DNA from 3 places in the Marinobacter sp. GH_1 genome. Region 2 is predicted to be linked to each of the others. Evidence: predicted binding sites of a transcription regulator. Region 2 holds the regulator's gene; each other region holds the start of a gene.
What was found. Region 2 encodes FliA, which starts transcription of late flagellar genes. Its sites were predicted from a motif close to CTAAAGTTTNNNNNNNNNNNGCCGNTAA; they were not measured.
Positions count from the first base shown of each region.

Region 1 (9,669 bases), 1.1 Mb from region 2:
CCGTTAAATGAGGTTTGTGAGGCAATGCGGTTTATCTCTTGTAGGCGCTGCTGAACTTCCTGGTTCAGTGCCTGACGATCTGAATTACTGTTGGTGGCATTAGCGGATTGAACGGCCAGTTCCCGTATCCGCTGCAGGTTGTTGGCGACTTCGTCCAGTGCGCCCTCGGCGGTCTGGGCAAGAGAGATACCGTCGTTCGCATTTCTTTGAGCCATGTTCAGGCCGGTAATCTGTGACTGGAAGCGCTCAGATATGGCCAGGCCTGCCGCGTCGTCTTTTGCTGAGTTGATCCGTAGCCCGGAGGAAAGGCGCTGAAGTGCGACATTTGCCTCCCCCTGGGAAGCGTTGAGATTACGCTGAGCATTCAGCGAGGCGATGTTGGTGTTGATAATCTGAGGCATTGTCTATTCTCCCTGCTCAGAGAGGCCGCAACCTCCTGAAAAGAGCTTGCCGGCCAAATTCGGATAATTGCCGTTTTTGTGGTTCAAGCTATTACCGTGCCAGAATTGATATTGAGCCATTAAGGGTCTGTTTTTTCTGGTCTATTTTTTTATTCTTGCATCTCTGGTTACTGTGGGGAGGCAACTATTTGACGGAACCAAAGGGAATAACTTTGCCGGTTTCTTAGAGTGGATGGTGCGTGAGAAGTGTTTGTTGCTATGGCAGAATCTGGCTACCCTTTACCTGTTCCCTGGGTGTTCTCTTTTTACATTTATCCTTTCCGGAGTACTTCATGGCAAAAAAAAGTAAGAAACAAAATCGGCAGACGGAACAGGATGACGGTCAAATCTTTATGCAACGGCTCCAGAAAAATCTGGAGTATTTCCAGAGGCGCCGGCCTGCTATTTACCAGATGCTTGCAAATATGGAGCTTCAGCGCGTCGAGTTGGTGGTTACACCGGGGCGGGATGACGTGGATATGGTTGCCAACGGCAAGTCTTGTTACCGGGGCTTGGCGCGCGAATATTCAATCGATGAAGCCGATAAGGTGCTGGATGAAAATCCCGAGAGTAAACGAATCCGAACGTTCTCGCCGCCTTGGGCAAGCTCTTATGTGCGAGAAAACTTTGCGGACCGGATTCTGCAAAATATCATTAAGTCCAGCCCGGTCACGCCCTCGACATTCAAGGGCTATATTCGGGGCAATATTTTTCCCTCAATGGTGTTTCTTGGGTGTGGCCTAGGGTATCACATTGATGCGCTGACTAAGAAGGCTCCCATTGTTAATGGCATTATCATTGAGCGGGAACCGGAAAAATTTGCAGTCAGTTTATATACGGTGGACTGGGAAGAGATTTGCTCACGTTTTTCTCGGAAAGGTTTCTCCCTTACATTTGCTATCGGCAGGGCTGAACAGCCAGAGGAGATACGGCGTCTGGTCAGTCGGTACATGACCAAAGACGTGCCTTTTTATCCATTCTTCTCAACCTATTACAATCATCTAGCTGACGTTGAGCTTGCGAAAGCGGTCCTGGAAAATGCGAATGACCTGGCGGTAATCAGCACTAACTGGTCCAACTACGACAATGAGTTGATGCGTTTGTCCAATACCGCTTACAACATGAGGCGCGGTGGGCGCTATCTTCCGAAAACCGAGATGCCGTCCCAAAGTAAGCCGCTTGTTGTTGTCGGGAGCGGGCCTTCACTTGACAAGCGGGTGGAAAGCCTGAAGAAGGTCCGTGACAAAGTGGTGGTGGTGAGCGCAGGCACAGCGCTGCGACCACTGTTGGCGCACGGTGTCACACCAGACTTCCACGCAGAGCTCGATCCATCGTACCTGATTTACCAGCTACTTTCTGACATTGGTCAGGACAAAATTCGCGATATACCGTTATTGGCAGTGAACGAAGTAAACCCTTTCGTACCGACACTCTTTGATAACGTTTATTACTATTTCAAGAGTGACAATATGCAGCCGGCGCTGTTGGGTTTGTCGGCAGAGTCGTTCGCCAACTGTAATCCCACCGTGACAAATGCTGCGTTGTCTATAGGGCACTCCTTGGGGTTCCGGCAAATATACCTGTTTGGAACCGACTACGGTTTTGAAGATAAAGAGAGGGACCACTCCAGTAAGTCAGTCTATGGGGACGATACTGATTCTTCCATTGCGAAGGATATCCAGAAGCGTGTTCACTCAGCGGTTAAGAAGAGGCGGGTATTCCAAACGCCATCCGTTGATGGGGGAACCGTATACACTCGGAGTGATTACTACTCTGCAAAGCGCTCAGTTGAGGAGTTGATTTATAGGTTGAGATCTTCAGGAACTCCACCTGACATACGAAATTGCTCCGACGGCGCCGTTATTGAAGGTGCGCCATGGATGTCCGAAGACGACTTCATCGGGCAGTGTGAGGAAAATCAGGATCGTTTAGCGTTTGGGGCGGGGGAATTGTTTGATGGCCTTTCGAGAACCGTGGGCTCGGAGTTATTCATTGAGGCGTTAAAGGGAGTGCAAAAAGAGCTGGAAAAGGTATGTGGAGAACATGTCAGAACTGTGAAGTCCGCCAGGCTTCGAGGTCGTCGTGATCTCTGTACTTTGGTCAATTCCATGCGAGAACAACTCCATCGCGTTCCAGCACCTCCCGGAAAAACAGCTCCTTCCGGCCCCCAGTTTATGGTAAGTCAGTTGTTGAGGGGGACCTTGCAGCACTTCCTTTATGTAGGGATTTGCCATGGCATGGCCAGTGAAGATGATGATTTAGAGTCATTTTTGAGGATCTGGGAGCAAGGTTTTCTGAATTTTCTGGAGACAGCGCCTGAGCACTTTGCCAAGGTCATGCTGTGTGATCGAGATATGGACAGCGACCCATGGTCCCGAAGGTTCATAGGTGACCGGGATCCTGAATTTGTCGCTGACGTGGAGAAAGTTGGGGAGTAGCAATAGTTACTGAAACATTTTTTTACATATTCATCCGAAAAAATTCTAAAGATACCTTTTGGGGTGCCGTTAAGAGGATTAACAGGGCGGGGCACCCCAGGAGAGAACCGGGGGCCAGGCCTTCACCAAGCAAAACTGAAACGGTTTTAAAGGAGAAGCACTATGGCTCTCGGTATCAACACTAACGTTGCCTCTTTGAACGCTCAGAATCAATTGAGCAAATCCCAAGGGTTGAATGACCAGGCTCTTCAGAGACTGTCATCTGGCCTTCGTATCAATTCCGCGAAAGACGACGCAGCTGGCCTGGCAATTTCGACCCGTTTCCAGTCCCAGATTTCTGGTCAGAACGTAGCGATCCGTAATGCCAACGACGGTATTTCCCTGGCACAGACCACTGAGGGCGCGCTGGACGAGATCACCAACAATCTGCAGCGCATTCGGGAGCTCGCGGTTCAGGCAGCGAACGCCTCTAACAGTGCCTCTGACCGGGCAGCGCTGAATGACGAAGTAGAACAGCGCATTGCGGAGATTGACCGTATTTCCGGACAGACTTCCTTTAACGGAGCGAAAGTCCTCGACGGTAACTTCGGCAAGCAGAGCTTCCAGGTTGGTGCTAACGCTGGTGAGACCATCAGTGTGGATCTGGAGAAGGGTACAAGGGCTGCGCAGATTGGTGGTGTCCTTTCTGCCTCAGGCACAGCCGGGGAGTTTGGTGCTGATGCTACCAGTTCCTTTGCAGTATTCAGTGTAGGTGGTGGTGATCCGATTATTGTTCGGCTGGAAGCGTTCAACGATGCGCTGGGAAGCGGTGCCACTGACGCTGAAAAATCACAGTACGTCGCCGAGCAGATCAACGGCGCTGGTATTGGTGGATTGTTTGCAGAGGTAGATGAGAACGACCAGGTAAAGCTCACTGCTTCTCAGGATTTCGCATACGACGTAGCAGCTTCAGAAGCATCGGCCGAGGCCTTTACGGTTGCCAATTTGGAGAGCGCTAATAGCTTTGATTTGGAGGCCAGTGGCACCGGTAGCCTGTCTGACCTGAGTGTAAGCACGGTATCCGATGCGAACAATGCCATCATGCGGGTTGATGCCGCACTGGGTACTGTAAACGAAATTCGCGGCCAGCTCGGTGCGGTCCAAAACCGTTTCGAGTCTACGATTGCGAACCTGAGCACCTCGGTCGAGAACCTCAGCGCCTCCAACAGCCGTATCCTGGACGCTGACTTCGCGGCAGAAACTGCCAACCTGGCTAAATCCCAGGTACTGCAGCAGGCCGGTATCTCCGTCCTGGCTCAGGCGAACGCCCGTCCGCAGCAGGTTCTGTCCCTCCTGCAGTAAGGGGCATAGCGGTAACGGCCGGAACCCTCGGGTTCCGGCCTTCCGCCGTTGAAGGATAGCGAGGTACAGCTATGAATGACGTTAACCTGAACAGCCCGGACCTGAAACTGGTGCGCTCTGGCGCCCAGGCTCCGGCCAAGGCAATGTCGTCATCTCAGGCCGAGGGCCGGAACGCCCCTGACCTTGCTGCTTCGGCTGCCGGTACCCGCCAGGTGCAGGCTCCCCAGGTTGCTCAACAGGCTTCGCAGGCTGAAAAGCTGCAGGCCCGTAATGAAGAGCAGCGCAAGGAGCTGAATGAGGCGGTTAGCCAGTTGAACGACTTTGTTCAAACCGTGCAGCGGGATCTTCAGTTTGAAGTGGATAATGAAATGGGCCAGACCATCGTAAGGGTGGTTGATCAGCAAACCCAGGAAGTGATCCGCCAGATCCCGGATGAAGTGGCAATGAGGTTGGCAGAAAAATTGCAGCAGGACGAACCGCTGACGTTGTTTAACATCAAGGTGTAAAAGCTTGCCGCTTTTGCGCGGATGTAAACGACGGTATTTCAGCACCGCCGCCTCTGAGAAGAGCCGGCGGTGTTCTGCGTTTACGCACTGTTACAAATCGGCATAGGAATTTTCCGAAAAAGGGCAAAGTTTTGCCGCCTGCTGCCGATAAACTGATCAGTACAGAGATTCGCCCCCCTGAGGAGGCACGGTTATGGCCAGTATTTCATCATTAGGTATCGGCTCCGGCGTTTTGACGTCGGATCTTGTCGAACAGTTGGTGGCTGCGGAGCGCAGGCCCACGGAAGTTCGGCTGGATCAGAAAACGGAGCGTACAGAAGCGCTTATTTCTGCCTATGGCATGTTGCGGAGCGCTGTAACGGAGCTGCGCCTGCCTATGCGTCAGCTCGGTTCTGCGGATGCGATGAAGTCGTTTTCGGCCACTTCCTCGGGTAGCAACATTGATGTGTCGGTGGATGCCAGCAAGGCCAGCCGCGGCTCTTACAGCCTCGATGTGAAAAGTCTGGCGCAGTCCCAGGCCCTGGCCAGCCGGGATGTGTTCGCCGACCGGGATGCCACCAGTGTGGGCCGTGGCACCATGACGCTTCAGGTGGGTGACAAGACCACCAACATCACCATCGATTCTTCCAACGACACCCTGCAAGGCCTGGCGAATGCCATCAACGAGGCCAATGCGGGCGTGTCTGCCGGTGTGATTGATACCGGCAACGGTTTCCAACTGGTGTTGTCTGCGGATGAGACCGGTGAAGCCAATGCCGTGAATATTTCCGTTACTGAAGATGGTGCTGCCCCGGGATTAAGCCGGTTCGCTTTCGATACGGCAGATCCCGAAAACATGGATGGCATGCGCCAGACCATTGCGGCGAGCGATGCGGTGATGGAAATCAACGGCGTGGAAATTCGCCGGGCCACCAACACCATTGAAAACGTGGTGGATGGGCTGACCTTCAACATTACTGGTGAGGGTAAGTCCACTATCAAAGTGGAGCAGGACACGGCGGCGGTTGCCGAGCGTGTTCAGGCGTTCGTAGACAAGTTCAACGAGCTGCAGGGCACCATCCGTGAGCTGTCTTCATTTGATAGCGAGACGGGGCAAGGCAGTATCCTGACCGGGGATTCCACGGTTCGGAATATCCAGAACCAGTTGAAGCGAGTGTTGACAGATATTATTCCCGGGCTGGAAAACGCCAGCGTTCGCAGCCTGGCGGATGTGGGAATTGGCACGGATTTCCGCACCGGTGAGCTGCAGTTTGATAGTCAGAAATTCCAGCAGCAGCTTCGGGAAAACCCGGATGATGTTACGGCACTGTTTGCCGAGCAGGGCAGAACCAGCGATTCCCAGGTGGAGTTTGTTCGCAGTGGGTCCAATACTCAGCCTGGAAACTTCGATATCAACGTCACCCAGATGGCGTCTCGCGGTACCCTGAACTATGCAATTCCAGATACTGCGGATGCAATTCAGGTGCAGGCGGATAACAGCTTTACCTTCCGGGTGGATGGCGCAACTAATGCTACTGTTTCAATTGCGGCTGGCGACTATTCCGGGGCTGATTTTGCTGCGGCCATTCAAGAGGCACTGCGCAACAATTCCGCATTGAGTGCGGCGGGCCGGTCAGTCCAGGTGGGTTATGACGCGACCGAAGGCCTGACCTTTACATCCAATCGCTTTGGCAGTGACTCAAATGTCAGCCTGACCAGCCTGAATAATGTGACTGGTCTGAATACCGCCACCGGCACCGCCGGCCAGGATGTCCAAGGCACCATCAACGGCCAGACCGCTCAGGGCGACGGCCAGGTGCTGTTTCTGGCAAACAGTGCCGGTGGCGATGCCGCTGGTCTGCAGGTGCGTATTACCGGCGGTGACGTTGGCAATCGCGGCTCGGTGAAGTTCATCGAGGGTGTGAGTGAGCGAGCGGTAGATGCCATCACCAGTATTCTGGGTGCAGACGGTGCTTTAAGTTCTCGCACCGATGCCCTGAACCGGGATCTTGAGCGCATTCAGGAAGACCGGATCAAGCTGGACTTGCGGATTGAAAGCTATCAGGAACGCCTGGTGAAGCAATTCAGCGCTGCCGACTCCCTGATCTCCCAGTTGAATAATACGCGGGATTACGTGACTCAGCAGCTGGCGGCCCTGGCGCCGAACAGGCAGAGAGATTAATTCGGCTATACTGATGGTTGGCCAGCCAACCATGGCATGCCGGACAACGGTGAAACGAGGTTATATATGAACGGTTTACAGGCGTATCAGCGCGTTAATACCCAAACCAGCATCACCGATGCAGACCCGCACAAGCTGATTCAGCTGCTGTATAACGGGGCGATTGAGCGGATTAACATGGCCAAGTCCAAAATTCAGGCCAAGGATTACGCAGCCAAGGCTCAGTTGCTCAATAAAGCCATTGAGATTATCGGTGGCCTGCGGGCGTTCCTGGATTTCGAAAAAGGCGGAGAGCTGGCCACCCAGCTGGAGGCTCTATACGACTACATGGAGCGCACCTTGCTGGAAGCCAGCGCCAAGAATGACGTTGCCAAGCTGGATGAAGTGCTGAACCTGCTGCGTTCTGTGAAAGACGGCTGGGATGGCATTCGTGATGAGGTGGTGAGCCAGCAGCAGGCGGTTTGAGTTAGCGTTGGTCGAACATATGGCGTTTTTTCGCGGGCTGTTGGTGGCCTTTCTGTTTGTAGCTGCCCAGGCCAGCGCTAGTGATAAAGTTGTCGGCTCAAGCGAGAGCCTTCCAGCCAGTTCGCCGGCGATGTTTGCGATTCCTGATGTCTGGCCCTGGGGCTTTCAGGATGATCAGGGTGAACTGCAAGGCAGTCTGATTACGCTGATGGACCGGTTATCAGAACTCTCGGGTGTGCCCGTGAGTGCGCAGTTGCTTCCTCTGCGGCGGGTCATCCTTGACCTGCTCACGGGGCGCGCAGAGTTTACTTTTCTGTTTCAAAGTCCAGACCTGGACGAGAACGCTTTTCCCGTCGATACCGTACTTCAGCTTAATCTGATGCTGATGGCGTTGCGTGACACCGATTTCCCCCTGACTCTGGAAGGCCTGGCCGGCAAGCGGGTTGGCTATGTGCGGGGTACCTATCTCGGCGAGTCGTTCAAAGCGGATGAGGCCGTGCTGAAAGTGCCGGTTTATAACATTCGGCAAGCCATTGAAATGCTGATGCTGGAGCGGATTTCTGCGGTGCTTGCCAGCGATCACAACATCGCGATGACGATTGATGCTTACGGCTTTCCAGCTGAAGAGTTCCGTCTGCAGGAGCATGTAAAAGGCCAAAAGGCCCGGCTGTATATGTCACCAGACAGCGGCAACCCGGAACACGCTCGCCTTTTCAAAGAAGCGCTGCAACACATGCGTGACAACGGCGAGTTACAGCGCATTTTCCAGACTTCTTCCGCCCAATAGCCATTCCCCCCGCACTCCCGTACAATACGCACCTTCTTTTCAATACATCCATTCTGTTCAGTCTGGAGCAAGGGCATGTCTGATATTAAAAAGGTGGTGCTGGCTTATTCCGGTGGCCTGGATACTTCCGTGATCGTTCGGTGGTTACAGGACACCTATAACTGTGAGGTGGTGACCTTCACCGCCGACATCGGCCAGGGCGAGGAAGTTGAGCCGGCGCGCGCCAAGGCGGAGGCGCTGGGCGTTAAGGAAATCTACATCGAGGACCTGCGTGAAGAGTTTGTGCGCGATTACGTGTTCCCGATGTTCCGCGCCAATACCATCTATGAGGGCGAGTACCTGCTGGGTACTTCCATCGCCCGCCCGCTGATTGCAAAGCGTTTGATCGACATTGCCAACGAAACCGGCGCGGATGCGATTTCCCATGGCGCTACCGGTAAGGGTAACGACCAGGTTCGTTTCGAGCTGGGTGCCTACGCGCTGAAGCCGGGTGTTAAGGTGATCGCTCCATGGCGTGAGTGGGATCTGAACTCCCGCGAAAAACTGCTGAAGTACTGTGAAGAGCGCAACATTCCGGTGGAAATGAAGAAGGGCAAGAGCCCGTACTCCATGGACGCCAACCTGCTGCACATTTCCTACGAAGGCATGAACCTGGAAGACCCCTGGGCGGAAGCCGAGGAAGACATGTGGCGTTGGAGCGTGTCTCCGGAAGCCGCGCCGGATAAGCCGACTTACGTGGAGCTGACCTACAAGAAGGGCGACATTGTTGCCGTTGATGGCCAGGAAATGAAGCCCCATGAAGTGCTGGAAACCCTGAACAAGGTGGCCGGCGCCAACGGTATTGGCCGCCTGGACATCGTAGAAAACCGCTACGTGGGCATGAAGTCCCGCGGCTGCTACGAAACCCCGGGCGGCACCATCATGCTGCGCGCCCATCGTGCCATCGAGTCCATCACTCTGGACCGCGAAGTGGCCCACCTGAAAGACAGCCTGATGCCCCGCTACGCCGAGGTCATCTACAACGGCTACTGGTGGTCCCCGGAGCGCGAAGCCCTGCAGGCACTGATCGACCAGACCCAAACCTACGTGAACGGTACCGTTCGCCTGAAGCTGTACAAGGGCAACGTGGACGTGGTGGGCCGGAAGTCTGACGACTCCCTGTTCGACGAAAAGATTGCCACCTTTGAGGAAGATCAAGGTGCGTATGATCAGAAAGACGCCGAAGGCTTCATCAAGCTGAACGCGCTGCGGCTGCGGATTGCGGCTGGGAAAGGGCGGAAGCTTTAGGCTCTGACCTAGGGGTCTGTCCCAAGGGTCTGTCCCCGCATGGGGACTGACCCATTTTGGAACCAATGGGCTCGGATTCAGGTAGCAGGGACGGGCAAAGGTGGGTCAGTCCCCGTTCGGGGACAGACCCTGAGGACAAACCCTATAACACCCAGCCCTACCCATTTTCGGTTATACTCGCTGCATAAAATCAACAACCAAAGCAGTCGTCATGACCCCTCTTGGAACCGCCTCTGTCGCCGCC
Region 1 is NZ_CP184460.1:2,770,681-2,780,349, reverse strand. Features, by position in the region: gene ACNSOI_RS12655 (flagellin) at 1-401, opposite strand, end outside; gene ACNSOI_RS12650 (6-hydroxymethylpterin diphosphokinase MptE-like protein) at 734-2,878, shown strand; gene ACNSOI_RS12645 (flagellin) at 3,041-4,219, shown strand; gene ACNSOI_RS12640 (flagellar protein FlaG) at 4,291-4,725, shown strand; gene fliD (flagellar filament capping protein FliD) at 4,919-6,886, shown strand; gene fliS (flagellar export chaperone FliS) at 6,953-7,351, shown strand; gene ACNSOI_RS12625 (substrate-binding periplasmic protein) at 7,371-8,138, shown strand; gene ACNSOI_RS12620 (argininosuccinate synthase) at 8,214-9,425, shown strand; gene ACNSOI_RS12615 (AraC family transcriptional regulator) at 9,637-9,669, shown strand, end outside.
Region 1: a site for FliA is predicted at 4,849-4,876, ahead of fliD (flagellar filament capping protein FliD). Genes of this name have one in related genera too.

Region 2 (9,669 bases):
GCAGGTTGCCACCCAGGATGGCTACAAACGCAAGGATGATACCCAGCAGGCTCAGGATATCCATCAGCTCACGCCTTCAACCAGCCGGGGGCCCACTTCATCAAGCGGCAGGATTTCGTCACTCAATCCGGCCTTGGCAACGGCCATGGGCATGCCGTAGATGACCGAGGATTTCTCATCCTGGGACCAGACCACTGAGCCAGACTGCTTCATCATCCGGCAGCCTTCCTTACCGTCTGCTCCCATTCCCGTCAGGATGACGCCCAGGGTTTTCCCCGGGAAGCTTCGGGCGAGAGAACCGAAAGTGACATCCACACAGGGTTTGTAATTCAGCCGTTCGTCACCCGGCAGGATCCTGACTCTCGCCTGACCGCCACGATTTTCGATCATCATCTGCTTGCCGCCAGGCGCCAACAAGGCATGGCCAGGCTTCAGGATATCGCCATCTTCGGCCTGCTTGACCTGAATACGGCAAAGTTTGTTCAGGCGCTCGGCAAAAGCCGGGGTAAAGCTGGCAGGCATGTGCTGAACCAGCACAATGGGAGCCGGGAAAGAGGCCGGCAGCGCGGTCAAGACCTTCTGTAACGCAACCGGTCCTCCCGTGGAAGTGCCAATTGCAACCACGCTGTAATGTCTTGGTGCGGCTTTCCGGGAGGGCCGTCTTGGAGTTTCAGGCTCGCGGGTCGGCTCTGGCTGGACTGGGGCCGGGGCTGAGCGGTCGCGGGTTACCGGTCTGGCGGGCCGCTCTGGAGGCTGCGGGGCAGCCGGGCGCGAAACCCCGGGACGCGGAGCTGCCGGGCGTGCAGCCGGGGCCGCAGAACGACCGCTGGGCTTGCTGCCGGCCACGTCAAGAATCCGATCGATGAGGATTTTCTGAAGTTGGCTGGTATCCCGGGCAATTTCCTCGAAGTTCTTGGGCAGGAAGTCCACTGCCCCGGCTTCCAGGGCATCCAGAGTAACCCGCGCACCCTCATACGTCAGAGATGAGAACATCAACACCGGGGTCGGGTGCTTTTTCATGATTTCACGAACCGCCGAAATACCATCCATCACGGGCATTTCGTAGTCCATGGTAATCACATCAGGGCGCAGCTTTTCGGCCAGCTCCACCCCTTCACGGCCATTGGTTGCCGCACCAACAACCTCGATTTGCCCCGAGGCCGTGAGGATTTCCGTCAGCCGTTTGCGAAAGAACCCTGAATCATCAACGACCAGGACAGAAACTGTCATCCATTTCTCCTAAACAATCCTGCATGTTATCTGCCCCGGTACCGCTAACCGTAATGTTGAAGAAGGCTGGGTACGTCAATAATCAGGGCAATGCGGCCGTCACCGGTGATGGTGGCCCCGGCCATACCGGGCGTACCCTGTAACGCCCGCCCCAGGGGCTTGATCACCACCTCTTCCTGGCCGATCAGCTGGTCCACCACAAACCCGACCTGCTTTGTACCCATGGCCACAATCACCACATGGGCGTTTTCCGGCTCTTTCTGGCCAGCCGCGCCATGTACCAGCCAGCGCTTGATGTGGAACAGCGGGAATACCTTGTCACGCACCACAATGCATTCCCGGCCATCGACGATGTTCGTTTTCGACAGATCCAGATGGAAAATTTCAACCACGTTCACCAGGGGCAAGGCGAAAGACTGATCGCCCAGCATGATCATCAGCGTAGGCATGATCGCCAGGGTGAGCGGCACCTTGATAATAATGCTGGTGCCCTTGCCCTGTTCAGACACGATGTTGATCTGGCCGTTAAGTTGGCCGATCTTGGTTTTCACCACATCCATGCCCACGCCTCGGCCAGAAACATCGGATATCTGTTCCTTGGTCGAGAAACCAGCGGCAAAAATCAGGTTAAAACACTCGTTATCGGTCAGTCGATCTGCGGCGTCCTGGTCGTACAGCCCTTTCTCCACCGCTTTTCGGCGCAGAACATCAGGGTTCATACCCGCGCCGTCGTCAGAGATGGAAAGCAGGATATGATCCCCCTCTTGTTCCGCTGACAGGGTCACAGTGCCTGCACGGGGCTTACCGGCCTTTTCCCGCACCTCTGGCATTTCAATGCCATGATCAACGGAGTTTCTTACCAGGTGAACCAGCGGGTCGGACAGCGCTTCGACCAGGTTCTTGTCCAGGTCGGTTTCTTCCCCGTGCATCACCAGGTTGATTTCTTTCTTCAGCCCTCGGGCCAGGTCTCGTACCACCCGTGGGAAGCGCCCGAATACCTTTTTGATCGGTTGCATGCGGGTCTGCATGACCGCCGCCTGCAAATCGGTGGTCACCACGTCGAGGTTGGCGACCGCCTTGTGCATATGTTCATCTTCGCTCTCGGAGCCCAGGCGCTGCAGGCGATTACGGACCAGTACCAGCTCACCCACCATATTCATGATGTCGTCAAGGCGCTTGGTATCCACCCGCACGGTGGTCTCGGCTGCGGGCGCCGCATCTCTTGCCGGGGCGGAGGGGGCTGCCGGCTTGGCTTCCTGCCTGGCGGGTTCCGGCTGTTTTGGTTCCGGCTTCTTTGGCTCAGGCTTGGCCGCAGGCTCAGGTTTGGTCTCCGCTGCGGGGGCCGCACCAGGGCTCTTGCCTTTGCCATGCAGCTCATCCAGCAGGTTTTCAAACTCGTCATCGGTGATCAGATCATCACCAGTGGATGATTTTGCCGGCTCTTCTGGTTCCGGCTCCGGCGGGGTGTCGTTATCAACAACCGGGGGGCCAGCAAACTGGCCTTTACCATGCAACTGGTCCAGCAGGGCTTCAAATTCGTCGTCGGTGATCTCGTCGCCGTCTGACCCGGCGTCGTTGGCGGAGGTGTTTTCCGGTGCGGCCGCCGGCTGTTGCTCTGCACCTTTTTCATCGGCCAGGGCATCCAGCAGTTGCTCAAACTCTTCGTCGGTAATATCTCCGGAATCATTGCCCGCACCGGCGGCAGGTTCGGGTTCTGGCGTTGCCGGTGCCGGCGCTGCCGTGTCGCCTTCCGGCTTGGCAAGTTCATCCAGCGCAGCGATCAATTCGTCCGGAGCCGGAGTCGGCTCTTCACGGTTACGAACCTGATCAAACATGGCGTTGACGTGGTCCAGAGCTTCCAGCACCACGTCCATCAATTCGGAGGTGACCTTGCGCTTGTGGTTGCGGAGGATATCGAACACATTTTCCGCAGAGTGACAGCAGTTGACCAGCGCTTCGAGCTGCAGGAACCCGGCACCGCCCTTGACCGTGTGGAAACCACGGAAGATGGCGTTGAGCAGGTTGCTGTCATCCGGATGCTGCTCAAGATCTACCAGCTGCTCGGACAGCTTTTCGAGAATCTCGCCGGCTTCAACCAGGAAGTCCTGCAGGATCTCTTCGTCGGCATCAAACGCCATGCGTCACCCTCTATAATCGTTCAGAAACCGAGACTGGATAACAGGTCATCAACGTCGTCCTGCCCCGAAACTACATCATCACGCTCCTCAGCCTTGATCTGAGGCCCTACCCCTTTTTCGGCCGATTCTTCTTTTTCTTCAATCTGGTGCACGGTGCCGGTGAGCTGGTCCACGTGGCTGGCCATCACCACCAGGCCAAGCAGGTTCTCTTCGACTTCTTTCACAAGAGCCGTTACTTTCTGGATAACCTGCCCGGTAAGATCCTGGAAGTCCTGGGCCAGAAGGATTTCTGACAGGTTGCTGTACAGGGTATCGGAATCTGTGGCCAGGCCCGCAAAGAAGCGATCAATGCGGCCGTACAGCTCCCGGAATTCTGCCGGCTCCATTTCCCGACGACGCAACCGCTGCCATTCGTCTCGCAGGGCGGTCGCTTCGTCGCGCATGGTATGCGCCACCGGCATGCTTTCTTCGACCAGGTCCATGGTGCGATTAGCCGCCTGGCTGGTCATCTGGACAACGTAGGCCAGCCGATCCGAGGCATCGGACATCTTGGACAAGGCTTCTTTCTGCTCGGCACTGCGGGCGTCTATCTGAAAATTCCGGATAGCCTCGTGCAGGCTCCGGGTCAACCGCCCCACTTCCCGATAGAGGCTCTGGTCGCGAACTTCACTAAGCTCGTTGATCACCGACATCGCACGGGCGTAATCGCCGGAACTGATGCATTCGGCCAGTTCGGAGCTTTGCTGCTGGAGCTTTTCGGTTACCTCCGGGTCGAGGCCCTGATGGTTCTCGTTCTTGTCAGTCATGACAGCCATCCGACCTCTGGTTACTGGATTCGCTCGAAGATCTTCTCAATCTTTTCCTTGAGAACGGCAGCGGTAAACGGTTTGACGACGTACCCGTTAACGCCGGCCTGCGCCGCCGCCACAATCTGGTCACGCTTGGCCTCCGCGGTTACCATCAGCACCGGCAGGTTCTTCAGGTTCTCGTCTGCCCGCACCGCCTTGAGCAGATCAAAACCCGACATGCCAGGCATGTTCCAGTCGGTCACCAGGAAGTCGTACTTGCCGCTCCTGAGCATGGGCAATGCAGTGTTGCCATCGTCCGCTTCATCCGTATTGGTGAAGCCAAGATCGCGCAGCAGATTCTTGATGATTCGCCGCATTGTGGAAAAGTCATCCACAATGAGAATTTTCATGTTTTTGTCCAATGGGACCTCCAGTCAGTAACACCCGGATTTCATTAAGCCTTTTGAAAGTCTAGCAGGCCGCTGCTTTAACCGCTTATTGTGTGGTGTTTGGCCGCGTTGTAAAGCGCCGGTTACCAAAATCTACACAGTTACGCGCCGCGCGGTCAGCGCCGGCCCGGTTTATTCTGGCTCGTCTTCCCGCCAATCGGACAACCGCCCCCTGAGACGAAAGGCCGCCTGGCTATGAATCTGGCTGACCCGGCTCTCGCTGACGCCCAGCACCGCGCCGATTTCCTTCAGGTTGAGCTCTTCCTGGTAGTAGAGGCTCAACACCAGCTTTTCTCGCTCAGGAAGCTCTTCGATTGCCTCTGCCAGGCTTTTCTGGAATGCATTTGATGAAATGCCATCCAGGGGATTATCGCTGGCCTCTGTTTCTTCTATCGGCAGCTCCCCGGATTCATTGAGCTCATCAAGGCTAAAAAGTCGGCCACTGTTGGCGTCTGCCAGGGAAGCATGATATTCCGACAGGTCAATGCCCAGCTCTTCGGCAACATCGACATCCTGGGCCTCGCGCCCGGTGCGGTCTTCCACGGTTTTGATGGCTGCCGCGATACGGCGGGCATTGCGATGAACAGAGCGCGGCACCCAGTCGCCCTTGCGGATTTCATCCACCATAGCGCCTCTGATTCGAATACCCGCGTATGTCTCGAAGGTGGCACCCTTGCCGGTTGAGTATCGTTGCGCAGCCTCCAGCAGGCCAATCATGCCGGCCTGCATGAGATCTTCAAGCTGAACCGAGGCCGGCAAACGGGCCATCAGATGAAGGGCGATTTTCTTGACCAGCGGCGCATGCTCCTCAATCAGCTGAGAGGGGCCTTTTGCGCCAGCCTGATGGTAGATTCCCAGGTTTTTCGCCAATGTCATGTATCCGGTTTTCTTATAGGACTGGATTCAGATCAGACTTCGACGAGCCGCTCCACGAAAAACTCCAGATGCCCTCTTGGCGATGATGGCAGCGGCCAGCTGTCCACTTTCTCTGCCAGGGCACGGATCGCCAGCGACGCCTTAGCCCGTGGATAGGCATCCAGAACGGCCCGCTGCCGCTGAACGGCTTTTTTGACGGCTTCGTCGTAAGGCACGATACCTACATATTGTAGTGCTACATCAAGGAAACGCTCGGTGACACGGGTCAGTTTTTCATACAGATGCCGGCCTTCCTGCTCATTTCGCACCTGATTCGCCAGAATACGGAAACGGTTGGTGCCGTAGTCGCGATTCATCAGTTTGATCAGGGCATAGGCATCGGTAATGGAGGTAGGCTCATCGCACACCACCAGCAGCAATTCCTGGGAGGCCCGCAGGAAACTGACGACCGACTCGGAAATACCGGCTGCTGTGTCAACAATCAGCACATCAATCTGGTCACCCAGCTCGCTGAAGGCGTTGATCAGCCCTGCATGTTCCATCGGGCTCAACTGGGTCATACGCTGGGTGCCGGACGATGCGGGGACAATCTTGATACCACCCGGGCCGTTGACCAGAACGTCCTTGAGGTCGCACTCGCCACTGAGCACATCCTGCAGATTGCGATTGGCGGTAATGCCCAACAGCACGTCGATATTGGCAAGGCCAAGGTCTGCATCCAGCAACACCACCCGCCGGCCTTTCTGGGCCAGCGCGATACCGAGGTTGACGGACACATTACTCTTGCCGACACCGCCCTTGCCGCCGGTAACCGCAATCACCTGAACCGGATGTGGTCTGCTCATACTGTTATCAGTCTCTTACTGCGTTCTTGTGTGGGCACAAACGGCAGCGCACCGGCTGTACCACCGGGCCTCAGGCCCCTTCTGCAGCGGCCTGGCCGTGCTGCATTGTTTTCAGGCGTTCTACGCCCAACCGCACCAGAGGAATGGCCTCTGCCCGGTGCAGGTCTTCGGGAATCTTCTGGCCATCGGTATACCATGCCACTTGCAGGCCGGTTTCCATGACAAAGCCCAAAGACTCACCCAGTGTCAGCGCTTCGTCAATCTTGGTCATGACGCAGCCTGCAAGGTTAGCCATCTTATAGCAATGCCACACGGATTTCATGATGCGCGGCTGGCTGGTGGCAGACACGACCAGATGGGTACGGATATTGTGATCGCTCCGGGCCAACTCCGCCAGCTGTTCCTGATAACCGCGATCCGAGCTGGTCAGCCCGGCAGTATCAATCAGAACCAGGTGCCGGTCTGACAATTCGTCCAGAATGTCATCCAGGGAATGACTCTCGTCCACAACCCGGACCGGAACATTGAGGATACGGCCAAACACAAACAGCTGTTCATGGGCTGCCACCCGGTAGCGATCGGTGGTGACCAACGCCAGGGAATCCGGCCCGTGCTCCAGTACATATTGGGCTGCCAGCTTGCCAATGGTGGTGGTCTTCCCAGACCCGGTTGGCCCCACCAGCGCATAGACGCCGCCGGCCTCAAGCCAGTGTTCCCGAGCGGTACGTACGCCGGTGGCCAGCATCTTCAGGGATTGCTTCCAACCATCTTCCAACCTGCCGGCGCGATGCTGACGGGACAGAGAGGTTGCCAGTTCCGCGCCCAGGCCAAATTCCTGCAGCCGCTCTGCAAGCCTCTGCTGAACCGCATTGGATGCCGCGACTGCAGGCTTCTCGGGTACCGAGGTACGGCCGCTGACCATCTCTCTCAGGGAGTTGATTTCCGCTCTCATGCTCGCCAACTCATCCGAGTAGCCCGCCTCTGGTCGGCCACCCGCATTGCCCACCGAGGTCGATCCACCAGCCAACTCACCTGACCAGTCGGCAGCCGGCCGGTCATCAGCCAGTGCACGATCATATTCCGCGCCGACACCCGCCCGCTTCTCCCGCACTTCGCGAATGCGACTGCGCGATCGGTTCAACTCTTCTTCCAACCGACGATGCTGGTCTGCCTGCAGCTCCGCCAGGCGCGAGCCGTTGGTGGCCTGTGCCGCTTTCTCGCCAAGGCGCTGGCGTGCCATATTTTCGTCATAGTCCAGGGCCGTCACAATTTCGACGCCTCCGTCCACCCGGCGATTGGACAAAATAACGGCATCCGGCCCCATCTCATGACTGACCTGTTTCAGGGCTTCGGCCATGGTCTTTGCAAAAAACCGTTGTACTTTCATAACGCTTCATCCTCCACCGGCGTGCCCGAATCGGGTGTTCGCCTTGCCCTGCCGGCCTTACTGGCCAACAGAGGCGACTATCGTGATCTGTTTGTTATCCGGAATTTCCTGGTACGAGAGCACATGCAAACGCTCTACCCCATAACTGGCAAACTTTGCCAGCACTGGCCGCAAGGGCCCGGAAACCAGAAGAATCGCCGGCTTGCCCAGCATTTCCTGGCGCTGAACACTGTCCTGAAGAGACCGCTGCAGCTTTTCCACCATGTTGGGCTCAAGCACCAGGCCAATATCTTCCTGTCCGCCGGATTGTTGACTCTGCTGAACAGACTTAAGCAATAACTGTTCCAGATCGGGATCCAGAGTGATCACCGGAATCTCGGCATCGTTGCCACAGATGCTCTGAACGATCATTCGGCGAAGCGCCTGGCGAGCCAGGGTGGTCAACAGTTTCGGGTCCTGGCTTCTGGGGTGCACGTTAACAATGGCCTCGGCAATGGAGCGCATATCCCTGACCGGCACTTCTTCCCGGAGCAGGTTCTGCAGTACCCGCAGCAGGACGCTCACGGAAATCGTCGTAGGCACCAGCTCCTCCGCCAGTTTCGGAGCCATTTTCTCCAACTGGTCCAGCCACTTCTGGGCCTCTTCATGGCCGATAAGTTCATGGGCGTGCTTTTGCAGAATCTGGTTAAGGTGGGTAGCCACCACCGTGCTGGCATCCACCACGGTATAGCCCAGGGTCTGGGCCTGGTCTTTCTTGTCTGGCTCAATCCAGATGGCATCCAGGCCAAAGGCCGGATCTTTGCCTGCAATGCCTTCCACCTTGCCAAACACCTGGCCCGGATCAATGGCCAGCTCACGTTCCGGGTGAATCTCCGCCTCGGCAATGGTCACACCCATCAGGGTGATGCGGTAGACGTTTGGCATCAGGTCCAGATTGTCCCGAATGTGCACTGACGGCATCAGGAAACCCAGATCCTGAGACAGTTTTTTCCGAACCCCCTTGATGCGACTGAGCAGCTGCCCGCCCTGGGATTTATCGACCAGAGGAATCAGCCGGTAGCCCACTTCCAGACCAACGATGTCAACGGTCGCCACATCATCCCAGCCCAGCTCCCGGGTTTCACCGGGCGCCGGCAGCGCCTGTCCTTCTGCGCCGGACCGATCCTGAACCACCTCGCCACCGGCACGGGGCGCTCCACCAGCCATGCCGCCACGACCGGCGTAAACGCCCTCTTCTTCCACAGTCTGGCTTTGCTTTTTCCAGATCAGCCAGGCCGCACCGGCGGCAAGGCTGCCCAATCCCAGGAAGGCAACATGGGGCATGCCCGGAATCAGACCCAGGATAATCAGGATGACTGCGGCAATACCGATGGCCTTGGGCGCGTTGAACATCTGATGAATGATCTGCCCGCCCATGTCCTGGCTGGCCGTTACCCGCGTTACCATGATGGCAGCGGAAGTAGACAGCAACAGTGATGGAATCTGGGCAACCAGGCCGTCACCAATGGTCAGCAGCGCGTACCGCTGCATCGCCAGGCCAAAGTCCAGGCCATGCTGGAGCATGCCGATCGAGATACCACCAATGATATTGATCGCAAGAATCAGCAACCCCGCAATGGCATCGCCCTTTACAAACTTGGACGCACCATCCATGGATCCATAGAAATCCGCTTCCTGGGCAATCTCCGAACGGCGGCTTTTGGCCTCGTCCTGGTTGATCAGGCCCGCGTTCAAATCCGCATCAATGGCCATCTGTTTGCCGGGCATGGCGTCCAGGGTAAAACGGGCACTGACTTCCGACACCCGGCCGGCACCCTTGGTGACTACCAGGAAGTTGATGATCATCAGGATGGCAAACACCACCAGACCAACCGCATAGTTCCCGCCAATCAGAACCTCACCGAACGATTCGATCACCTTACCGGCAGCATCACCACCTTCGTGACCGTTGAGCAG
Region 2 is NZ_CP184460.1:1,625,523-1,635,191, reverse strand. Features, by position in the region: gene ACNSOI_RS07495 (flagellar motor protein) at 1-64, opposite strand, end outside; gene ACNSOI_RS07490 (protein-glutamate methylesterase/protein-glutamine glutaminase) at 64-1,230, opposite strand; gene ACNSOI_RS07485 (chemotaxis protein CheA) at 1,275-3,368, opposite strand; gene ACNSOI_RS07480 (protein phosphatase CheZ) at 3,389-4,174, opposite strand; gene cheY (chemotaxis response regulator CheY) at 4,195-4,578, opposite strand; gene ACNSOI_RS07470 (RNA polymerase sigma factor FliA) at 4,738-5,481, opposite strand; gene ACNSOI_RS07465 (MinD/ParA family protein) at 5,514-6,326, opposite strand; gene flhF (flagellar biosynthesis protein FlhF) at 6,397-7,713, opposite strand; gene flhA (flagellar biosynthesis protein FlhA) at 7,771-9,669, opposite strand, start outside.

Region 3 (9,669 bases), 700 kb from region 2:
ATCCCGAGGGAACCTGGTTACGTAGCCCACACCTGAGCCAGCATCACCCGTTTGTTGACCAGGAAACGGTCATCTGGGTGAAGACCGGTCACCTCCCCTTAGATTGATTTAACCAAAAGCGGCCCCTCGAGAGGGGCCGAAATAGAGCACTATCCCGACTACAACAACATCATCAAACACCACCTGGCTAAGAGGCGAGATTGGTGCGCCAACCGGGTTGGCCAAACTCATCACTGCCGAATCGTTCGTGGCCATTACCAATAGCCATCCCTTCACCAGCCGGCACTTCGAATACATGGTAGGCCTCTGGTCCGAAGGGATCGAGGGCGGTATCCAGGTACTCATAGGCATCTGGCACCGGCTCGCCGGACATGGCAACCCTGAACTGCCGCTCCACCATCGGGACCGTAACACTCAGAGGCTGCTGCACCCAGAGAAAAACAGCCTTCTGGGCGACCAGATACTCGCACCGAACCACTTTGCATCCCTCGCGCAGGGTCAACGTGGTCGGCTCTTTTCCAGGCTCAAGACGGAACTTGTGAATGGTTTTCATGGCGATACTCCTTCAGAGGTTGCCAGACACAGTTCAATCATGCGCCGCCGAAGACTTCGAGAAAATAAGATTTATTGAGCAAGAATCATCGATATTATCGAGGTAAATCAAAGCCGCTACAGATTGCCCGCACACCTTCATGGGCAACCTTCCGGCTTCGGGTGATGGCGTAGAGTTGATCGGTTACCGCTTTGACAGGAGCAATCTCCTCCACCTGATATTGGCGGCACACTTCCTCCTTTATCGCCGTTGGCGCCGCAAATACGCCCAACCCTTCCCGTCCGAACACCTTGATTAACGCGCTGTCGTCTACCCTGGCCACCAGGTCCATCCTGACATTGCTGATGGTCAGCCAGTTCATCAACTTCTGAAAATACGGCGCATCCGTGGCGTTGGCCAGCAAGGGCTGATGATTGAGAGAGGCCGGAAAGTCGTCCCGAAGCCGCCCAGCCATCTCCGGGGCGGCAAACAAACTGATGGTAGACGATGTCAGGGGATGAACCGCGAAGCGATCTGTGACCGCTTCGGTCTGAGGCATACGGTCTGTCAGCACGACGTCGAGTTCTTTGCGTTTGAGACTGAGCAGCAAATCTTCCGCGCGACCTGTCCGGCAATCCAGGTTGACTCGCCTGTTCAGCTTCAGAGCCGGCTGCAACAACTGAAAAGCAATCAGCTTATGAATTGACGCCGAAACGCCGGCCGCTAATCTCAGAGGGCGATCAGCGGGGGCCAGACGCAAGGTTTCAGACAGCTCCCCAGTCAGTGCAAAAATGTCGTTGGCGTAGGACTGAACCAATTGCCCCAGTTCAGTCAGGACCAGACGCCGCCTTTCCCGGCTGAACAACTGCCCTCCGACTGATTCCTCGAACGTGGCAAGCTGGCCACTCAGGGTTTGCGGCGCAAGATCGAGCAGCTCGCTGGCTTTGGCAATCGAGCCCTCACGGCTGATGACCCAGAAATAATAGAGATGCCTGAGATTGAGCTGATCCATGGCGTAAACCTAGTTTGTGGTGGCTCTTCGTGACCGCAGCAACCAAACCGACATCAACACACTGTGCAGCACCAATAATGGTACCGCCACCAGTAGCAGGCTTGCCCAGCCAACCGAAGCCAGTACAGCGCCAGCACTCAAGGCCGCTGTCGCCTGAGCCGTGAACACCATCATGTCATTCAGGCCCTGCACACGGAAACGCTCAGACTGCTGGTAACCCTGGGGCAACAGGGTTGTCCCGCCAACGAACAGGAAATTCCAACCCACGCCCAGCAGCAGTAACGCCCACAAATAATGATGAAAGCTGATACCGCTGGCCGCCAGCAGAATGCACGCCAGGTAGGCCAATAATCCCGCCGCCATCATCAAGGGGATGCCGACAACACGGGTCAGCCAACCAGAAATAAGAGACGGAAGATACATGGCCATAATGTGTAACTGAATAACCCGCTTGGCATCATCCAGATCATGACCGGCCATTTCGGTCATGCTCAAGGGGGTTGCAGTCATGATAAAGCTCATCACCGCATAGCCGATGGCGGCGCCGCTGATAGCCGTCCACACCAGCGGATTTGCCAGTATCTCCCTGAGCGGGCGACCCCCGCCAACCACGGTTTCCCGGACCCGCTCTGCCTTGGCGCGATACCCGAACGCAAGAATGATAAACGCCAGGGCCTGAACAACGGCCAACCCGACCCAACTGTAAAGGAACGGGAAGGATTCAGATTTCCCACTGCCCAGGCTAGCTACTTCAGGCCCCAACCAGGCCGCAACCAGGCCTCCCAGCAGCACTCTTGCAGCTGCCGAGCCGGCCATGTCCGGCGCTACCGACTCCATCGCCGCAAAGCGATACTGGTGCACCACGGCCAGGCCCGAACCGCCCAGAACGGCAGCAAGGCACATCAGGGTAAAGTGCGATTGCCAGGAAGCGTACGCACCCAGCAAACCTGCGAGAATGCCTGCAAGTGCGCCGAAAAGCATCACCTGTTTGCGCCCTATCCGCTCCATCAACCATGTCGCCGGCTTTATGGCCAGAACCGTGCCGACCACCACCAGCCCGACCGGCAAGGTTGCCAACTCTGGCGCAGGCGCCAGCAGTCGTCCCTGAATAGAGCCAATAAATACGATAAAAGGCGCGGTGCACATGGCCAGCGCCTGGGCCGCCACCAGCACCCAGACATTCAACGGCATGGATTATTTCTTCCTGTAGATAATGCCGGGATGGCATTGAACCATTTCGTACAGATCAGGCAGGCCGTTCAGGGATTCAGAGGCACCCAGAATCAGGTAGCCGCCCGGATTCAGCGCCCCGTGCATGCGGGTAAGAATGTCCTTTTTAAGGTCTGCGGAAAAATAGATCAGCACGTTCCGGCACATGATGATATCGAATTTGCCGAGCATATACCGCTCAAGCAAGTTGAGTTCTTTGAACTCCACCATGGCCTTGATCTGCGGTTTGATCTGCCACCCGCCGTTAGGTGAGGGCGTAAAAAACTGCTTCTGCCGCTCCGGGGAAAGCCCGCGACCTATTGCAATCATCTCATATTCACCCCGCCGGGCCACTTCCAGCACGCTTTTGGAAATATCGGTCGCAGTGATCTTTACGTCACGCAGCTTGCCGGGGCGAATGCGCCGGAATTCGTCCACCACCATGCCTACCGAGTAGGGCTCCTGCCCGGTTGAGCAGGCGGCAGACCAGACACGAAGCGGTTGGAGCGAATTGCGCTCGGCGAACTCCGGCAACAGCTTGTCCTGAAGAATACGGAATGGGTGGTTGTCCCGAAACCAGAGGGTCTCGTTGGTGGTCATGGCATCGATAACCAGCTCACGCAGGCCGCTGCGCCCCACCCGCTTCAAGCGATCGAGAAGCTCACCCAGTGAATTCAGGTTGTTCTCCTCAAGAATCCTGCGTAGACGGCTCTTCACCAGGTACTGCTTGTTGTCACCCAACAGAATGCCACAAGCGTCCTGCAGGAATGTCTTGAAGGCTTCGTATTCCTGAGGCGTAATTTCCGCTTTCATTGGATCTCTATCGTGGGTAAGTCCATGAGCCGAGGCATCAATTCTGGTCAATAATTTCCATCACGCGCTCGGCAAGCTCATCCGGGCTGAATTTCGCCATAAAATCATCGGCACCGACCTTCTGAACCATCGCCCGGTTAAAGACGCCACTCAGGGATGTATGGAGCATCACATACATGCCGCTGAGCGCCGGATTCTCTTTGATTCTGGTAACGAGGGTGTAACCGTCCATCTCCGGCATTTCCACATCGGAAATGATCAACGATAAGTGGTCTCGGGCAGTGGAACCATCCCCCGTAATCTCCTTGAGGTAGTTCAACGCCTGTTTGCCGTCATTCTTGGTGACCACTTCCATTCCGATCGCGGTCAGGCAGCGCTCGATCTGGCGCCTCGCCACAGACGAATCATCAACAACCAGTACCGGCAAATGCCCGGGCACACGCTCGGCGCTGCGAGTTTTCAGCTCTTCGGTGACATCTTCCCTGAGAGGAGAAACTTCTGCAAGAATCTTTTCTACATCTATGATTTCTACAAGTTTGTCATCAATTTTGGTGACCGCCGTCAAGTACACATCCTTGCCAGCCCCCTTGGGTGGCGGGAGGATATCTTCCCAGTTCATATTCATGATCCGGTCGACACCAGTCACCAGAAAGCCCTGAGTTTTACGGTTGTACTCGGTAATGATGACAAAGCTTGTTGCCAGCTCTTCCTGTGGAATGCCTGCCATGCCAATGGCCATGCTCAGGTCGATGATGGGGATGGTCTCGCCACGGATATGGGACACGCCCCGAACCACCTGGCGGCTGTTAGGAATCGATGACAATTTCGGGCATTGAAGGACCTCCTTCACCTTAAAAACGTTGATCCCGTATAGCTGCCGCCCCCGCAAACGGAACAACAACAGCTCAAGCCGGTTCTGACCAACCAACTGCGTACGCTGGTTAACGCTGTCCAACACCCCTGCCATAACTTTCTACTCCCGGCATGCCAACGATCGGCACAGAATTTGCTCAGTTATTATTAAACAACTTGCTTACGCGAACCCGGACCAAAACATTGACGCCGGGTGTCCAATCAGGGTTAACGGCCCCAGCGCCATTTTCCTTAACGGAACTCGCGTAAATATGCCTAACTGACAGCATAGGACAAAGCAGTGCAGATGCGAACCATCTTTTTAGCGACCTTTTGCCTATCGACCCTGGGCCTGAACGCCGCGGCTGCGGCCACCACTGCAAGCGAGATACGCGATGCCGCCGGTCAATTTATCGAAACCTGGGCCGACGAGCAGCGCCAGCAACAGTACGAGGTGAACTTCACCGTCGGCAGCATCGACAGCCGGCTTAGCCTGGCTGCTTGCGAACAGGCACTCGAAACCGCGTTTACCAACGATCCCCTACGTACCACATCGCCATCGGTGATGGTGTCCTGTGCCGGGGAGCGGCCATGGCGGATGTTCGTCACAGCCAGTGTCGAAGTACACGGCCCTGCCCTTGTGGCGGCTCGGCCTCTGGCCCGCGGTGAGCGCATCAGCGGTGAACTTTTGCAGGAAAAACAGGTGCAGATCAACGCCAGCCGCCGGGGCATTCTCACAGATATTGAACAGGTATCCGGCATGCTGGTGAGGCGACCAGTTAATGCAGGGTCGGTGCTGACGCCAGATCTGCTCGAAGCTCCCAATGCCGTTGAGCGGGGCGATCATGTTATCATCACTGCCAAATCCGCGGTGTTCTCGGTCAGTTCCCGAGGCAAGGCGCTGGCCAGTGCCAGTGTCGGCGAGCAAGTGATGGTTGAGAATCTGCAATCAGCACGCACGGTTCGGGCAACGGTCACGGCTCCTGGCCGGGTGGAAATTGCCATGTAACGGAAAATCCGTGCCCAGCGGCAAATTTTTTCCGTTTTTTTCTAAAGGTCGGCTAAACGCTGCCGATAAGCAGATATAAACTCGATTCCGCCGCCTCTGAAGGTGGCCACAGGCAAGCAGGTATCCTTATGTCAGTTGACTTAAATGGAATTGGCCCCGGCCAGGTCAACACCACCAGAACCACGGCCGACAAAGCAACAGGCAGCCAGAGTACGCCCTCCACGGCTGGAGAGCAGGCAAAGGCTCAAAGCACGGCTGCCCGCGGCGACAACGTCAGTCTCAGCAATCAGGCCAAAAACCTGAAGCAGCTGGAACAGAAACTGGGCGATTACCCGGAAATGGACGACGACCGCATTGCGCAGATTCGCGCAGCACTGGAAGATGGCACCTACAAAATTGATGCAGAGAAACTGGCCCAGAAAATGCTTGAGATGGATAAAAGCATTTTCGGGTGAGTAAAACATGGCTGCAATCATTGAATTGAAGACCCTTCTCTCAGAAGACATCCGCCAGCTTGAAACCCTGGCGGATCTTCTCAACCAGGAAAAACAACTCCTGGCGTCCTCCGACATCGCTCCGCTCCAGGAAATCACCACTCAGAAAAACAACATCCTGACGGATATCCGTGAGCGTGCGAAACAAAAGATCCGCCTGCTGGTGAACATGGGGTACCGACCGGATGCCGGCGAGCCCTCGAGGTTTATCCGTGCCGGTGGTATGGAAGACCTTTACCAACTCTGGAAAACCGCCGATGGGCGCCTTCGTGCCTGCCAGGAACTGAACCAGAACAACGGTCGTGTTGTCGGACACCTTCAAAAACGCCTGACGAGGCTCACGGACATCTTCCGTGGCGCCTCTGCCCAACAGAAGCTTTATGGCGCCAAGGGCGAACAAACCAGTGTATCCAGCGGCAACATTCTGGCCAGCGCCTGACCGACCCGGCAAACAAAAACGCCCGGATGAGCTATCCGGGCGTTTTTCGTTAGATTCACCTTACCCGTTCATTAACGGGTGTAGATCGTCATCTGGGAATCCGGATGAAACCGTATGTTGTGAATGCTGACGTTCCCCATGGATGGACTCTGATTGCCACTCACGCGGATATTGTCCATCCGGATCTCCTCAATCCGTTCGGGAAACGCCAGCCTCAAGGCGCCATCCTCTCGAATGGAATAGCGGGGCTCACCCTCCCTGTAGTGAACACCAGAGATGGTCAGGTCGGAATCGAGGAAACTGAGCACTGGCACAAAAATGTTGGCGGCCAGCTTGATTCCCTCTACTGAATCGAGTCCGGCGAGTTCCGGGTCATCAACCGCGCCGCCAGCATTTCCCGGCATTGCGGCAACCGTTTCAATACGCTCCAGCAAACCCACACTGCTTTGAGCCGTTACGCCGGCCATATCGCTGTCAGACAGAGGCGCAAAGCCCCCCTTTTCATATAACTGACCGGCCTGCGCAGGCATGGATGCCGCGCTGGTATTGCCGGCCGCCAGCGACACCAACGGCTGAAACGGCAACGTCACCATGGTAACCAGCGCTGCCGCATTACGATAACGGGCCTGGTGTTTGAGAACGCGATGCAGTTCCTTGTCAGTCACCCAGCCAGCGGCGATCAACACTTCGCCCAGGCGCTGCCCGGTTTCCCGCTGCAACAACAACGCCTCGTCCAGCTGACCTTCCGACAAATAGCCACGATTGATCAACAACCGGCCAAGCCGGGACTTTTCTTCAAACCCCTTACGGATTCTCACTAGGCTCCTCCCGCATTCAGAGTGATCACCGTACAACCAGGCCCGGTATTGATAATGATTAAAGCGTAGCCCAATCCCCTGGCCTACGCTGTTCTGATTTGCACTTATTCAGGTAAGGATCTGTTAAGATCTTCGCTAATTTTGTTCTATCCGGATTGTCTCAGGATTCCTGATAACAACTGAAACTGTGAGAGCCTCTGAAATGACAAATACCGTAAAACCCGTATTAACTGTGATGTCCGTCCTGTTTGCCGCCATCGCTGCCCTGATGCTGGCCACTCCTATTCAGGCCGAAGAACTGCCGAAGGTTCGCTTTGTTACCTCTGAAGGGGCCTTTGAGCTTGAGTTGCGCCCTGACGTAGCCCCCAAAACCGTGGAGAATTTCCTCTCCTATGTCGAAGACGGATTCTACGACGGTACGATCTTTCACCGGGTGATTCCCGGCTTTATGATTCAGGGCGGCGGATTAACCGAAACCATGGCCCGCAAACAGACCAAAAACCCCATCGTTAACGAAGCCTCAGCAACCCTGCCTAATCTTCGGGGCACCGTGGCCATGGCCCGAACCAGCTCCCCAAACTCAGCAACCTCTCAGTTCTTTGTTAACGTCGCCAAAAACGATTTCCTGAATGCTGGTGTGCGGGGTGCGGGCTACGCGGTCTTTGGCAAAGTCACCGAGGGCATGGGCGTGATCGACAAGATTGCCGGCGTACAAACCGGACATCGCCAGGGCATGGCGGATGTTCCGGTTCAGGCCGTCGTGATCGAGAAAGTGACTCTGGTTAATATTGAAGACTGAGCCCTATGCACTCCCCCTGCCTGCCACCGGCCATGGAGCCGGCAGATCTTATCTGGCGCGACGGCGTACCCGAATCCACCCGGTTTGGAGACGTATATTTCAGCAGGGACAACGGCCTGGCAGAAACCCGGTATGTTTTTATCGGGCATAACCAGTTGCCGGAGCGGTTCCAGCAGGTGCCAGACACCGGCCACTTTGTGATCGCTGAAACCGGTTTTGGCACGGGCCTGAATTTTCTCGCCGCCTGGGCGGAATGGTTAAAGCAGCGCCCGGCCGATGACAACGCCATACTGCACTTTGTGTCGGTAGAACGATTTCCCCTGCGCCGTCAAGACCTCGAAAAGGCGCTGTCGTACTGGCCCGAGCTAAGCCCCCTGGCAACGGAGCTTATCGAACATTACCCTCCACTGATCAAGGGCACTCACCGGCTGGTGCTGGCCGGAGGTCGGGTTCGGCTGACCCTGTATTTTGGCGATGTCCTGGATGCCTGGAAGGATCTCACTTTTTTCGCCGATGCCTGGTTCCTTGACGGCTTCGCCCCGTCGTTAAACCCGGACATGTGGCTGGACGATGCCATTGGTCTGATCACCAGCCATAGCAAGCCCGGAACGACCCTGGCCACGTTTACCGCCGTTGGCCGTGTGCGACGCAGCCTTGCAGAGGCCGACTTCGAGATCGCAAAAGTCCCCGGCTTTGGCCGCAAGCGGGAAATGCTTGCAGGTATATACGCGCCAGGGAATACCACTAATCAAGAGGCGAGAACTGGCACGGTTGCTGTTATCGGTGCAGGAATTGCCGGCACCCTGCTCGCCCGCAATCTGGCGGAACGGGGTGTTCAGGTGCTGCTGCTGGACAAGGCGCCCCACGCCGGTTCTGCGGCATCTGGCAATCCCCAGGGCGCGCTCTATGTAAAACTTGGTGTGGAGTACAACGCACAGACTGAGCTTGCCGCAACTGCCCTCAGTTTCAGCCAACGTTTCTATCGGCCCTGGCAAAACCGCTTCTGGCACCCAACGGGGCTGCTGCAATTGGCGACCGATGATCAGGAAGCTGACCGCCAACGGCGGTTCTGCGAGCGCAATGAATACCCGGATAATCTGCTGGAACCCGTGAACGCAATCAGGGCGAGCGAACTGGCAGGGATTCCCGTCGATACTGGCGGTCTCTGGTTTCCCGGTTCTGGCTGGCTTGAGCCTGCAAAGGCCTGTCAGCAGCTGGCTGAGCACCCGCTGATCGAAACACGATTCAGTTACCAGGTCGTCAACCTTCTGCCATGTAACAATCAATGGTGTATCCGCAATCACTCTGGCGAAGACTGCCGCGCAGACGCGGTGATCATTGCCGGAGGCCACGAAAGCCCCGCCTTGGTGCCCGTAGCCGGGCAGCTCCGTTTGAAAGCGATCCGCGGTCAGGTTACTGAACTACCGGAGGCAGACTTCAACCTACCCCAAACGGTGATCTGCGGGACAAAGTATCTCAACCCTGTTCAAGGCGGCAGTGCAGTCACCGGGGCGACATTTGACCTTAAGGACGAGACCCCCTACCCAACCCCCGCAGGCCACCAGGAAAACCTTGACGAGCTAAAACGGATTCTGCCGTCTGTAACCAAAGAATCGGTGCCAGATCCCGATCAGCTGCAAGGGCGAGTGGCCTTTCGCTGTACCACGCACGATTACCAGCCTGTGGCCGGCC
Region 3 is NZ_CP184460.1:2,325,067-2,334,735, forward strand. Features, by position in the region: gene ACNSOI_RS10585 (cupin domain-containing protein) at 1-107, shown strand, start outside; gene ACNSOI_RS10590 (DUF7352 domain-containing protein) at 188-553, opposite strand; gene ACNSOI_RS10595 (LysR family transcriptional regulator) at 648-1,544, opposite strand; gene ACNSOI_RS10600 (MFS transporter) at 1,554-2,735, opposite strand; gene ACNSOI_RS10605 (CheR family methyltransferase) at 2,739-3,566, opposite strand; gene ACNSOI_RS10610 (chemotaxis protein CheV) at 3,604-4,533, opposite strand; gene flgA (flagellar basal body P-ring formation chaperone FlgA) at 4,726-5,427, shown strand; gene flgM (flagellar biosynthesis anti-sigma factor FlgM) at 5,556-5,882, shown strand; gene ACNSOI_RS10625 (flagella synthesis protein FlgN) at 5,890-6,360, shown strand; gene ACNSOI_RS10630 (hypothetical protein) at 6,432-7,178, opposite strand; gene ACNSOI_RS10635 (peptidylprolyl isomerase) at 7,381-7,977, shown strand; gene mnmC (bifunctional tRNA (5-methylaminomethyl-2-thiouridine)(34)-methyltransferase MnmD/FAD-dependent 5-carboxymethylaminomethyl-2-thiouridine(34) oxidoreductase MnmC) at 7,983-9,669, shown strand, end outside.
Region 3: a site for FliA is predicted at 5,469-5,496, ahead of flgM (flagellar biosynthesis anti-sigma factor FlgM). Genes of this name have one in related genera too.